3 regions of the Nissabacter archeti genome follow, and region 3 is predicted to be linked to each of the others. Evidence: predicted binding sites of a transcription regulator. Region 3 holds the regulator's gene; each other region holds the start of a gene.

Region 1 (4,533 bases), on a different contig from region 3:
GATTTCCCGCAGCCCGACGGGCCAATAAAGGCGGTCACTTTATTTTTGGCGATATCCAGCGAGATATTTTTCAGCGCGTGGAATTTGCCGTAATAAAAGTTAAGGTCGCGGACCTGAATTTTGCTCGCAGCTACGTCAGTTGCCATACTCATCACTCTGTCTCTCGGTTTGCCGGCGTGGCCTGAGGCCCCGCCGGGCGATACGGTGGCCAATTAATGTTTCTTTTTGGCAAAAATGATGCGCGCCACGATGTTCAGCAGCAGAACGCACAGGGTAATCAACAAGACACCGGCCCAGGCCAGTTCTTGCCACTCCGCAAACGGGCTCATCGCAAATTTGAAAATGGTCACCGGCAGGTTGGCGATCGGCTGCATCAGGTCGGTGCTCCAGAACTGGTTGGAGAGCGACGTGAACAGCAGCGGGGCGGTTTCCCCGGCGATACGGGCAATCGCCAGCAGCACCCCGGTGATGATCCCGGAGACGGACGCCTTCACGGTGATCGCTGAGATCATTTTCCATTTCGGGGTACCCAGCGCATACGCGGCTTCGCGCAGGCTGTCCGGCACCAGTTTCAGCATGTTTTCAGTGGTACGGATAACAATCGGGATCTGCAACAGGGCCAGCGCCATCACGCCTGCCCAGCCGGAGAAGTGGCCCATTTGCGCCACCACCAGCGTATAGACAAACAGCCCGACCACGATGGACGGCGCAGAGAGCAGAATGTCGTTAATGAAGCGGATGGTTTCAGCCAGCCAGGATTTACGTCCATATTCCGCCAGGTAAATACCGGCCAGAATGCCGAGCGGCGTCCCGACCAGTGTCGCCCAGAGGATCAGCATCCCGCTGCCTAAAATGGCATTCAACAGGCCGCCGCCGGCGGTGTTCGGCGGCGGGGTCATTTCGGTGAACAGCGCCAGCGACATACCGTCGAACCCTTTGGTCACGGTGGTCAGCAGGATCCAGCAGAGCCAGAACAGCCCGAATGCCATGGTCGCCATCGATAAGAACAGCGCCAGGCGGTTCTTCTGACGCCGCCAGGCCTGTTTTTTGCGGCGCGATTCACGCAGCGCCGCAGTTTGTTGCATATCTATCGTCGTCATTTCAGCGGCCCTCGTTTTTCGCCAGGCGCATCACCATCAGTTTTGACAGTGCCAGGACGATAAAGGTAATCACAAACAGAATCAGGCCCAGCTCCATCAGTGCAGAGGTATGCACGCCGGATTCCGCTTCCGCAAATTCGTTGGCCAGTGCGGAGGTGATACTGTTACCCGGCATGTAAAGCGACGGGCTGTCGAGCTGGTAGGTGTTACCGATAATGAAGGTCACGGCCATTGTCTCGCCCAGCGCGCGCCCCAGCCCCAGCATGATGCCGCCAATCACCCCGTTTTTGGTGAAAGGCAGCACAATGCGCCAGATCACTTCCCAGGTGGTGCAGCCGATGCCGTAGGCGGACTCTTTCATCATGACCGGCGTCTGTTCAAACACATCACGCATGACCGCGGCGATATAAGGAATGATCATGATGGCGAGGATCACCCCGGCCGCCAGGATACCGATGCCGAATGCCGGGCCGGAGAACAGCTCGCCGACAATCGGAATACCGGAGAGCACGTCGCCGACCGGTTGCTGGAAGTAAGTGGCAAACAGCGGGGCGAACACAAACAGCCCCCACATGCCGTACACGATACTGGGGATCGCGGCCAGCAGCTCAATCGCCACACCTAACGGGCGTTTCAGCCAGTTCGGTGCCAGTTCAGTCAGGAACAGGGCAATCCCGAAGCTGACGGGGACCGCAATAATCAGGGCGATCAGGGAAGTCACAATCGTGCCGTAGATCGGCACCAGCGCGCCAAACTGTTCGGCGGGCGCATCCCACTCTTTCGTCCACAGGAAGGAGAACCCGAATTTCTGCATACTCGGCCAGGAGGCCACGATCAGGGAGACGATAATCCCGCCCAGCAGAAATAGGGTAATCAGCGCAGCCAGTCTGACCAGTGCGCTGAAAAGATAGTCACCGTGCTTGCCCGGTGGTTTCATAGCCGGCTTATACTCAGCCATACGACACTCTTCTCATTAACGATACTGCCCGGCCGGGGCCGGGCTTGATAACCCGGCAACGCCGGGTCGCGCTAGCGGGATCAGAACAGAGATTTTCCGCTGCTGTCTTTGATATTTTCTTTCCAGGACGCACGGATTTGCGTGACCACGGCGTCAGGCAGGGTGGCGTAATCCAGATCGTTGGCCACCTGATTGCCGTTTTTGTAGGCCCAGTCGAAGAACTTCAGCACTTCAGCCCCTTTCTCGGCGTTCGGCTGGTTCTTGTAGATCAGGATGAAGGTCGTGGAGGTAATCGGCCACGCGTCGCCGCCCTTCTGGTTGGTCAGGTCCTGCGCGAAGGATTTCGTCCAGTCTGCGCCTTTCGCGGCGGCACTGAAGGCTTCTTCCGTCGGGCTGACGGCCTGGCCGTCGGCGTTCACCAGTTTGGTGTACGCCAGGTTATTTTGTTTGGCGTAAGCGTATTCCACGTAGCCGATAGACCCCGGCAGACGCTGTACGAACGCGGCGACGCCGTCGTTGCCTTTACCGCCCAGACCGGCCGGCCAGTTCACGGTGTTGCCCGCGCCCACTTTCTCTTTCCAGGCCGCGTTGACTTTCGCCAGGTAGCTGGTGAAGACGAAGGAGGTGCCGGAACCGTCAGCACGGCGTACCACGGCGATGTTCTGATCCGGCAGTTTCACGCCTGGGTTCAGTTTAACGATGGCCGGGTCATTCCACTTTTTGATGTTCCCCAGGTAGATGTCACCCAGTGTCTGGCCGTCCAGCGTCAGCTCACCGGATTTCACGCCCGGCAGGTTAACCGCCAGCACCACGCCGCCGATCACGGTCGGGAACTGGAACAGGCCGCTGCTGTTGAGTTTGTCTTCTGCCATTGGGGCATCAGAGGCGCCGAAGTCCACGGTTTTGGCGATGATCTGTTTCACGCCGCCGGAGGAGCCAATCCCCTGGTAGTTGACCTGATTACCGGTCTCTTTCTGATAACTGTCCGCCCATTTGGCATAAACCGGCGCCGGGAAGGTGCCGCCGGCACCGGTCAGGCTGGCTGCGGCAAACGCTGACATCGTGGTTAACGAGAAGGTGGCTGCCACAATACCGGCGACGGTGGTACGCATCAGTTTCATAATTTCTCCTGGGGGAAATGGCACTCCGGCTTAAGCCGTTTTATGAGTATGTGAATTGCTGCTGATGGCAAAATAGGACAGTTCGGTGACAGTAAAATGTATGTAATGTGACATTTTTATGACACCCCCTGCACGGCCCACATCGGCCCGCTTAATCGACGACTAAGGAGCTGGCGTTTCACACTCATGACAAAAGCCTGGATACAGATCAGGAATTACTTACACAGTAGAGAATAGTATAGCCGGGCTACTTCATTTCTCTATTTTGCTAAGGAAGCACAAATGAAAAAGTCGCTTATTGGAATGGTATTGGGCATTGCGGCACTCTCATCAACCGGGGCGCTGGCGAAAGCCGTGGAGTGGGGCGAAGGTAAGCCGCCACAAGGCCCGATTTATGAGGTTTTTCTGGGAGATGATGGGCGCTTATATAAAGGTTATCGGAATAGTGACAGAGAAATATCAGAAACAGGGGAAAAAGTTTATACCAGCAGCAGTACAGAAAAATTGTCGCAAGAAAGGAATGAGAGACGTGCGGCTGAAGAGCAAAAGAAAATGGTTAGCGATATGGAGTCAGAAATGAGAAGCCTCCAGGCCGAAATAACCCGCCTCCAACAGAGATAAGCCCCCTTTCACACCGGGACAGTTTACCTTATCGGCCCGAATAAAATATTCATAATCTAAATATATAACCCCATAATATCACTGGAAAATATATTTCCCCCTCCCGCTCCCGCTTTATTTCCCGCTATCCCCCGCTTACCGTCATTATATTGACGTTCATCATAGTGAGCGCCCTGGCAGCTTTATAGGCTCTTTCCTTTTTTGGATAGAGCCTATGTCAACGCAAAAAAATCCCGGTTCCGATCCGGCCCCTCTGGGTGGCTTGCCGCTAAGCCGGCGGCAGTTTGTTCAGGCCGGCAGCGCCCTGATGGCGGTGCCTTTTCTTGCCGGGCGCAGCGTTTGTGCCCAGCCCCCTGAAACCGCCTCCCCCTCCCCTGCCGCACCGGCGGCACAGGTTGTGCCGACCTGCAGCACCTTTGACTGCGGCGGCAAATGTGACATCCGCGCCCATGTTGAACAAGGCATGGTGACGCGCATCTCTACCCGCCCGGACAGCGCGCTGGCCCCGGAAATGCCGGTGATGCGCGCCTGCGTGCGGGGCCGCGGCTACCGGAAATTTATTTACCACCCTGACCGGCTGCAATACCCGATGAAACGGGTCGGCAAACGCGGCGAAGGTAAGTTCGAACGCATCAGCTGGGACGAAGCCACCACCCTGATTGCCGATAACCTGAAGCGCATTACCGCCCAGTATGGCCCGGCGTCGCGTTTCGCCCACACCAATACCGCCGTC
Region 2 (4,533 bases), on a different contig from region 3:
GTCGACCAGGATTTTGCTCTCCGGGGACAGGTCAACAGCAATCAGAATATGTTGGTAAGCCATAAGTGTACTCCTTCCATAAAGCCGGTTAAAAAATCACTCTCTGAGGCGCTGCCCGGAAGCAGAATGCGCTGCGGCCAGCCCCGTCTGAATCATTATTGTTTTACCTGTTCGCGCCGTTCCCGGCCGCGTAACGCACTCGCTGCTTTTCACCCTCAACGGCAACCTTTAACACCTTGTTGCGTATCCTGTTCTCCTGCGGCAGCCCCGCCATGACGGCGGCTTACCTCTTTTTTACACCTTAACGCCTGAAAAGTACCCTTTTTTCCTTTTCAGCGCGCGTTAGTGTGAGAAATATCAGCAGCATGAGCTAAGTATAGCGCCTTTGGGGCACTCCAGATTTTATCATTAATCCGGGGGTAATCCCGCCGTGCTGTGGCAGGGGCGTGAAGGGGGTCACGTGCGGCTGCAACACACAGTCCCGCTTATGCATCCGGGTATGATCCCGGCGGCGCACAGCACGGCAACGGCGAAAAAACGGCAGGCTTCGAACAAATTGTTATGAACAGGCACGCCGTTTTACTTTTTCATTTTCTACACTCAATAAGGAGCCACCGCCCGGCGTGTGCCGGGGGCGGTAGCTCAACAAAAAGATGATCCAGGGGCGAGGGTAGGTAAACGCCCCGGTATGTCAGGAGTCAAGCAGACGCGGGGCGAGTGCGTTCCCTACCGGCCAGGCCGGCTTTGGGAGCGGTGCCCTGAGGGGGGATCATGATCAGTACTGTTGCGCTGTTTTGGGCATTGTGTGTGGTATGTGTGATTAATATGGCGCGCTATTTTTCTTCATTGCGGGCATTGCTGGTGGTGTTGCGTGGCTGCGATCCGCTGCTTTATCAGTATGTGGATGGCGGGGGATTCTTCACGTCACATGGGCAGCCCAGCAAACAGATCAGGCTGGTGCGTTATATCTATTCCCAACGTTATCTTGATCATCATGATCCTGAATTTATCCGCCGTTGTGCCAGGGTTCGCGGGCAGTTTATTTTGACCAGCGCCCTGTGCGGATTGGTGGTCATCAGTCTGGTCGCGATGATGATCTGGTACTGAGTACGGTACGGGCATAAAAAAGGCGACCCCGGAGGGTCGCCTTTTCTTTGCATGTTGCCCGACGAGGCCGGTGGCAACGGAGGTTAAATCACCTGCAATGCCAGCCAGTAGAGCACGCCGGAAAGCACAATCGCAATCGGCAGGGTCAGGAACCACGCCAGCAGGATGTTTTTCACGGTTTTGCTCTGTACGCCGCCGCCATCCACGATCATGGTGCCGGCAACCGCAGAGGAGAGCACATGGGTCGTTGAAACCGGCATACCGGTGTAGCTGGCCACGCCAATCGACACCGCCGCGGTCATCTGCGCGGAGACGCCCTGGGCGTAGGTCATGCCTTTTTTACCGATCTTCTCACCAATCGTGGTCGCCACACGGCGCCAGCCCACCATCGTGCCCAGTGAGAGCGCGAGCGCCACGGCCAGAATGATCCAGACCGGTGCGTACTCGACGGTCGCCAGCAGGTCAGTGCGCAGGTTGCTCAGGAAGCGCTTGTCTTCCGTAGAGGTGCCCGGCAACTTGGCCGCCTTGTCAGCGGTATCCGCCACGCACATCAGCAGGCGGCGCATATGGTTGCGCTGGTCTACGGAGAGGTCGCTGTAGCTGGCCAGGTTGGTCAGCAACGTCTGGGCGCGGTTAATCGCCTCCAGCGCGCGGCTGCTGTCACAGTGGAACTCTTTCGGCGTATCCGGCAGGGTTTCTTCCGGCGTCGGCACCAGCGGCTTCTGCACGGCAATATGCGACAGGGCATCAGTGTGTTGCTGATAATACTGTTGCAGGTGCACCACGGCATCACGGGTACGGGTGATGTCATAACCGGTGGCATTCATGTTGACCACGAAGCCAGCCGGAGCCACCCCAATCAGCACCAGCATAATCAGGCCGATGCCTTTCTGGCCGTCATTCGCGCCGTGCGAGAAGCTGACGCCAATCGCGGAGAGGATCAGGGCGGTACGCGTCCAGAACGGCGGCTTTTTCTTGCCGTCGACTTTTTCGCGTTCTGCCGGGGTCATGTGGATACGGCGGCGCTTCTTGGTGCCGCTCCAGTAGCGGCGCAGCAGGAACACCACCGCACCCGCCAGACCCAGGCCGACCAGCGGAGAGATAATCAGCGACAGGAAAATGCTGACCATTTTCGGGATGTTCAGCGCGTCGACCACGGAGCTGTCCGTGATGATGGCGTTGGTCAGCCCGATGCCGATGATGGCACCAATCAGGGTGTGGGAACTGGAGGCCGGTAACCCAAAATACCAGGTACCGAGGTTCCAGATAATCGCTGCCAGCAGCATGGAGAAGACCATCGCCAGGCCGTGGGAAGACCCCACGTTCAACAGCAGATCGGTAGGCAATAAGTGGACAATAGCGTAAGCAACACTCAATCCGCCGAGTATGACGCCAAGGAAGTTAAAGAAACCCGCCATTACGACCGCAATTTGCGAACGCATAGCACGGGTATAGATCACAGTGGCTACCGCATTTGCCGTGTCATGGAAACCGTTAATGGCTTCATAGAACAGCACAAACAGCAGCGCGAGGACTAACAACAGGCCGGTATGGAAATCCAGCCCAGCGAACAGATGTAGCATAAGCGTTACGCCAGTTGGTGGACATGAACGCGGCGCATTATCCGCGACAAGGGGGGGTATCGGAAAGCAAAATATGTCATTTTTTTGACAAAAACGTTGCCAGGCTCACGGTATTTTTAAGAAAACTTAAAAGGAATCATACTGTTAATAAGGCTTACGCTTTTTAACGTTTGCTTACGCTGGTACTTCCATCAGGGCAGACATACAATTTGCCGCCTGAATATTCTGCCCGAAGCGATTCGGTGCTTCTTTATATGTAGCAGAAAATTCAGGTATAGCGCGTAAAATCAGTGACTTCATAAGCAAGAGGTAAGGCAGTGGAACAGTTTGATGTGGTGGTGATCGGCGCAGGGGCAGCCGGGATGTTTTGTGCTGCGCTGGCCGGGCAGGGAGGCTGCCGCGTTCTGCTGCTGGATAACGGCAAAAAGGCCGGGCGTAAAATCCTGATGTCCGGCGGGGGCCGCTGCAACTTCACCAATATGTACACCGAACCGGCCGCCTACCTCTCGCAAAACCCGCACTTTTGCAAATCGGCACTGGCGCGTTACACCCAGTGGGATTTCATCGATCTGGTTAACCGCCACGGTATCGCGTACCACGAAAAGACCCTCGGCCAGCTGTTTTGTGATGACTCCGCGCAACAAATTGTTGACCTGCTGCTGAAAGAGTGTGAGAAGGGCAAGGTGACGATCCGCCTGCGCAGTGAGGTGCTGGCGGTCACACAGGGTGACGGCGGCTACACGCTGGCGCTGAACGGTGCCGAAGTGAGCGCCCGCTCAGTGGTGGTGGCGTCCGGTGGGTTATCGATGCCGGGGCTGGGGGCATCGCCGTTTGGGTATAAACTGGCGGAGCAGTTTGGCCTGAAGGTGCTGCCGACCCGCGCCGCGCTGGTGCCGTTCACCCTGCACAAGCCGCTGCTGGAGCACCTGCAAACGCTGTCCGGCGTGTCGGTGCCGTCGGTGGTCACGGCGGAAAACGGCGTGGCGTTTAAAGAGAGCATCCTGTTTACCCACCGCGGCCTCTCCGGCCCGGCGATCCTCCAGCTCTCGAGCTACTGGCAGCCTGGTGAGTTTGTGAGCATTAACTTACTGCCGAATCTGGATCTGGCAGCGTTTCTGGATGAGGAGCGCCGCGCGCACCCGAACCAGAGCCTGAAAAACACGCTGGCGCAGCAGTTGCCGAAGCGGCTGGTGGAGTGCCTGCAAACCCTGGGGCAGTTGCCGGACGTCACCCTCAGGCAGCTTAACGTGCCGCAACAGGCGGCGCTGGTAGAGAGCCTGCAGGCGTGGCGGGTGCAGCCGAACGGCACCGAGGGCTACCGCACCGCCGAAGTCACGCTGGGCGGCGTTGACACCCGCGCGCTCTCCTCCAAAACCATGATGGCGAACAACGTGCCGGGGCTCTACTTTATCGGCGAGGTGGTGGATGTCACCGGCTGGCTGGGCGGCTATAACTTCCAGTGGGCGTGGAGCAGCGCCTGGGCCTGTGCGCAGGCGCTGGTGGCGGAACAGCAGCCGTAAAAACAAAAAGGGCCTCATGATGAGGCCCTTTTGCTTATCCGCGTTTTATGTCCCCCGCGCCATCGGGGGGGCGCATTACTCTTTGTGATGCAGTGACTTACGCACGTCAGCGACCTGTTCTTTGGTCACGGCCTCAGCGTGGTTGCTCCAGCCCTGACGAATGAAGGTGGTGAGCGCGGCCACCTCTTCATCGCTCAGGCGCGCCGCGAAGCCCGGCATCGCCAGCGTGGACGGTGCTTTCGCGGTGGAAGGCTGTTGCGCGCCGGCCAGCACGGTGTGGATCAGGCCGGTCGGGTCATCCGCATTCACAATGGTGGCCTGGT
Region 3 (4,533 bases):
CATCCACGGCCACCGGCACTGCCAGCGGCGAATAACCGTAACGCTGGCGGAAGGAGGCGATCTCTGCATTTTTCATCGGGCGGCTCATCGGCCCCAGCTGGGCCGCCCCGGCAGCCAGCGCGGTGGGTGCCGTTGAGGAACCGGCCGCCTGAATCTGTAAATTCACCCCTGGGAAACGGCGCGAGAAGCCCTCGCCCCACAACGCCATCAGGGTCGCCAGCGTGTCAGACCCGACGCTGGAGAGGTTACCGGAAAGCATCCGGTTGGCGGGAGGCGCAGCAGGGCCGGAAGCCGGGGAAGCAGCGGACACCGGCAAACAGGAAAATGCGACCGGCAGCAAAAACAGGAGGCAGGCCAGGGCCTGCCGGCAATGCCGTGAAATCATGGGTTGTGTGGCTCAAGGGGGCTGAAGCGGGTAATTATGTCTGTGTCGCGCCCTGAGTCAATGCATCCGGCACAATCAGCCGTTTTGGCAGGGTAAACATAAAGCGGGTGCCTTCGCCCGGTTCGCTCAGCACTTCCAGCCGGGCGTCGTGGTGGTTAAGCGCATGTTTGACGATGGCCAGCCCCAGCCCGCTGCCGCCGGTCTGGCGCGAACGCGCCTTATCGACCCGGTAGAACCGCTCCGTCAGGCGCGGCAGGTGCTCAGCGGCGATGCCCGGCCCGTTATCACTGACCAAGAATTGCGCGCCCTGCGCGGTACGCTGCCAGGAGACCTCAATGCGTGTGCCGGGCGGGGTATGGTTCACGGCGTTATACACCAGGTTAGAGACGGCGCTGCGCAACTGATCCTCATTGCCGAACACCTTCAGCGCCTCATTGATGCGGAATTCGATCTGGTGCTGGTTATTGCTCAACGCCTGCGCCTCAGGCTGCAACATGCGCAGCATCCGCGGGATGTCCACCCGCTCCTGCATGTCCGGCGGCGGCGCGGCCTCGATTTTTGACAGCGTCAGCAACTGCTGCACCAGCCCGTCCATGCGGCGGGTCTGTGCCTGCATGGTATGCAGCGCTTTGCTGCGCAGTGGTTCCTCGAGCGTCTCCTCGCCCATCATCTCCAGGTAGCCCTGCAACACCGTCAACGGCGTGCGCAGCTCATGGCTGACGTTGGCGAAGAAGTTGCGCCGCGCGCCTTCCAGCTGGCGCATCTGGGTCACGTCACGTGCCACCATCAGCAACTGCCCTTCAGAGTAGGGCATCGCGCGGAATTCCACATGGTGGCCGTTGTTCAGCACCAGCGTCAGCGGGCGGGTAAAGGTTTCGCCTTGCAGGTAGCGGGTAAACTCCGGGTAGCGCAGCAGGTTAAGGATGTTCTGGCCATTATCTTCCGGCCAGCGCAGCCCCAGCAGTTGCTGGGCCAGGCCGTTGCACCAGAAAATCATGCCCTCTTCCGTGGTCAGCACCACCGCATCGGGCAGGGATTCCGCCCCGCTGCGAAAACGCTTGATCAGCAGCGCCAGCTCACGCCGCCGCCGCCGGTTACGCAGCTGCATCTGGTAAAGGCCGTAGAAGACAGGCTCCCAGCTCCAGCGGCCGGTGGGCGGCGTCATGCTGCGGTCGAGCCATAACCAGTAAGAGAGCCGGAGCTGGTTATAGTAGTTCCAGCCCAACGCGCTCAGTACGCTGGCCAGCAGCCACCAGGCGAGGCCGCCGAACAGCAGCCCCAGCAGCAGGCCGGGCAGGCAGAACAACACCAGCTCCAGCGCCAGCCCCTTCCAGGATAGACGTTCCAGCACGTTATGGTCTCCGCCGCGACATCAGTAGCGCGTTGAGAATCGGTAACCCGTCCCGCGGACGGTCTGCACCATGCGATCGTGGCCGCTGCTCTCCAGCGCCTTGCGCAGGCGGCGGATGTGCACGTCCACTGTCCGGTCTTCTACATAGACGTTAGTGCCCCAGACGTGGTTCAGCAGTTGCTCACGGCTGTACACCCGCTCTGAATGGGTCATAAAGAAGTGCAGCAGCCGGAACTCGGTCGGGCCCATCTCCAGCGGGGATTCATTCGCCATCACCCGGTGTGAGGAAGGGTCGAGGCTCAGCCCCTGCATCTCAATCATCTCTTCCAGCGCCATCGGCGAGATGCGCCGCATTACCGCTTTGATGCGCGCCACCAGCTCCTTGGGTGAGAAGGGTTTGGTGATGTAATCATCCGCGCCCACTTCCAGCCCGCGAACCCGGTCTTCCTCTTCGCCGCGCGCGGTCAGCATCATCACCGGGATGTCACGTGTCATCGCTTCACGCTTCATGTGCTTGATAAATTGCAACCCGGTACCGCCCGGCAACATCCAGTCGAGCAATACCAAATCGGGAAAAGGTTCCGCCAGCCGGTTCAGCGCGGTGTCAAAATCCTCGGCTTCCAACGGCTGGTAACCATTCTGTTCCAGAACAAAACAGACCATCTCCCGAATCGGGGCTTCATCCTCAACCACCAAAATACGTCTTGCCATCGTCAATCCTGCCAATAGGTTAGCGATCACGTTTGTGTGCGGCCGCCATTATGCGTCAGTTTTATGACACATTTATGAATAAGTCTAGCGCGTCCATTCAGCACGGGAATTGGTCATACCTTACTGCTAATTGTAGCCGGACAGGCGATAAAATGACGGAGTTGGAAAGCATCTCGCAAACCGTAACGGGTTTCCCCCACGACATCACGGCGCGACGGCGTTTATAATCAGCCTCCTCCGCCCTCCGGGGCAGGCAATACAAAGCGAGAGTGTTATGCGCCTGATTCATACATCTGACTGGCATCTTGGCCAGGTCTTTTTCACCAAGAGCCGCGCAGCGGAGCACCAGGCGTTCCTGACCTGGCTGATTGAACAGGTTGAAGCCCATCAGGTGGATGCAGTGGTGGTCGCCGGGGATATCTTTGATACCGGCGCGCCGCCGAGCTACGCCCGCCAGCTCTATAACCGCTTTGTGGTGGCGTTGCAGCGTACCCGCTGCCAGTTGATTGTGCTGGGCGGTAACCATGACTCCGTCGCCACGCTGAACGAGTCGCGGGAGTTGCTCTCCTGCCTGAATACCACGGTCATCGCCAATGTGAAGGCCGACAACCGCCCCCAGCTCTGTGTGCTGAACCGGCACGACGGCACCCCCGGCGCGCTGTTGTGCGCCATCCCGTTCCTGCGCCCGCGCGACCTGCTCCTGAGCCGCGCCGGCCAGTCCGGCAGCGAAAAACAGCTCGCCCTGCAGGAGGCGATCGCCGCCCATTACCAGAGCCTGCATCAGGCTGCACTGGCCAAACGGGACGAACTGGGCCTGCCGCTGCCGATCATCGCTACCGGGCACCTGACTACTGTGGGCGTCTCCACCTCGGATTCGGTGCGTGACATCTATATCGGCACGCTGGACGCCTTCCCCGCGCAGGCGTTCCCGCCGGCGGATTACATCGCCCTCGGCCATATCCACCGCGCCCAGTGCGTGGCAAAAAGCCACCATATCCGCTACAGCGGGTCACCGATTCCGCTCAGCTTTGACGAAGCCAACAACACCAAAAGCGTCTATTTGCTGGAGTTTGACGGCGCAACGCTCGCCTCCGTGGAGACCCTGCCGGTGCCGGTTCACCAGCCGATGGCGATCGTCAAAGGCTCGCTGGCGGAGATTGAACAGCAGCTGCACGCCTTCCGTGACGCCGACCCGGCGCGCCCGGTATGGCTGGACATTGAAGTTGCCACCCAGGACTACCTGAGTGACATCCAGCGCCGCATCCAGCAACTGACCGACCCGCTGCCGGTGGAAGTGGTGCTGCTGCGCCGCAACAAAGCCCAACGGCAGAGCGCCCTGGCCCAGCAGGCCAAAGAGACGCTGACGGAGCTCTCCGTTACCGAGGTGTTTGACCGGCGCATGGCGCTGGAAGCGGACGCAGACAGCGAACACTGCGAGCGGATGCGAAAGATGTTCCGCAATGTGGTGGAAGAGGTGCGTGAAGCCAATGAAGGAATGCCATCCGCATGAAAATTCTGAGCCTCCGGCTGAAAAACCTTAACTCGCTGCAAGGCGAATGGAAAATCGACTTCACCCAGGAGCCGTTCGCCAGCAACGGCCTGTTTGCCATTACCGGCCCCACCGGCGCCGGGAAAACCACCCTGCTCGATGCCATCTGCCTGGCGCTCTACCACCAGACGCCGCGCCTCACGGTGACCCCGAGCCACAATGAGCTGATGACCCGCCACACCGCCGAATCCCTGGCGGAGGTGGAATTTGAGGTCAAAGGCGTGGCTTACCGCGCTTTCTGGAGCCAGCGCCGCGCCAAAAATGCGCCGGACGGCAATCTGCAGGCCCCGAAAGTGGAGCTGGCACGGGTGGCGGACGGCAAAATCCTGGCTGACAAAGTGCGTGACAAGCTGGAATCGGTGGCGCAGATCACCGGGCTGGATTTCGGCCGGTTTACCAAATCGATGATGCTGTCGCAGGGGCAGTTCGCCGCCTTCCTGAATGCTGATGCCAACGACCGCGCAGAACTGCTGGAGGAGCTGACCGGCACGGAGATTTATGGCCAGCTCTCTGAGCGGGTATTTGAGCAGCACAAAC

What was found. Region 3 encodes PhoB, which activates phosphate uptake and scavenging genes when phosphate is short. Its sites were predicted from a motif close to CTGTCATAAAACTGNCNNAT; they were not measured.
Region 1: the regulator PhoB is predicted to act here: its motif matches at 3,285-3,304, upstream of pstS (phosphate ABC transporter substrate-binding protein PstS).
Region 2: the regulator PhoB is predicted to act here: its motif matches at 2,762-2,781, upstream of pitA (inorganic phosphate transporter PitA).

The regions. Positions count from the first base shown of each region.
Region 1 covers NZ_JAERKB010000002.1:34,084-38,616, reverse strand. Annotated here, with positions in the region: gene pstB (phosphate ABC transporter ATP-binding protein PstB) at 1-152, opposite strand, end outside; gene pstA (phosphate ABC transporter permease PstA) at 213-1,100, opposite strand; gene pstC (phosphate ABC transporter permease PstC) at 1,102-2,058, opposite strand; gene pstS (phosphate ABC transporter substrate-binding protein PstS) at 2,139-3,179, opposite strand; gene JK232_RS02975 (hypothetical protein) at 3,462-3,800, shown strand; gene JK232_RS02970 (DMSO/selenate family reductase complex A subunit) at 4,015-4,533, shown strand, end outside.
Region 2 covers NZ_JAERKB010000002.1:213,794-218,326, forward strand. Annotated here, with positions in the region: gene uspA (universal stress protein UspA) at 1-63, opposite strand, end outside; gene uspB (universal stress protein UspB) at 772-1,107, shown strand; gene pitA (inorganic phosphate transporter PitA) at 1,191-2,690, opposite strand; gene JK232_RS03755 (BaiN/RdsA family NAD(P)/FAD-dependent oxidoreductase) at 3,008-4,210, shown strand; gene JK232_RS03760 (c-type cytochrome) at 4,286-4,533, opposite strand, start outside.
Region 3 covers NZ_JAERKB010000003.1:102,516-107,048, reverse strand. Annotated here, with positions in the region: gene JK232_RS04905 (PstS family phosphate ABC transporter substrate-binding protein) at 1-382, opposite strand, end outside; gene phoR (phosphate regulon sensor histidine kinase PhoR) at 420-1,736, opposite strand; gene phoB (phosphate response regulator transcription factor PhoB) at 1,758-2,447, opposite strand; gene sbcD (exonuclease subunit SbcD) at 2,722-3,957, shown strand; gene JK232_RS04885 (AAA family ATPase) at 3,954-4,533, shown strand, end outside.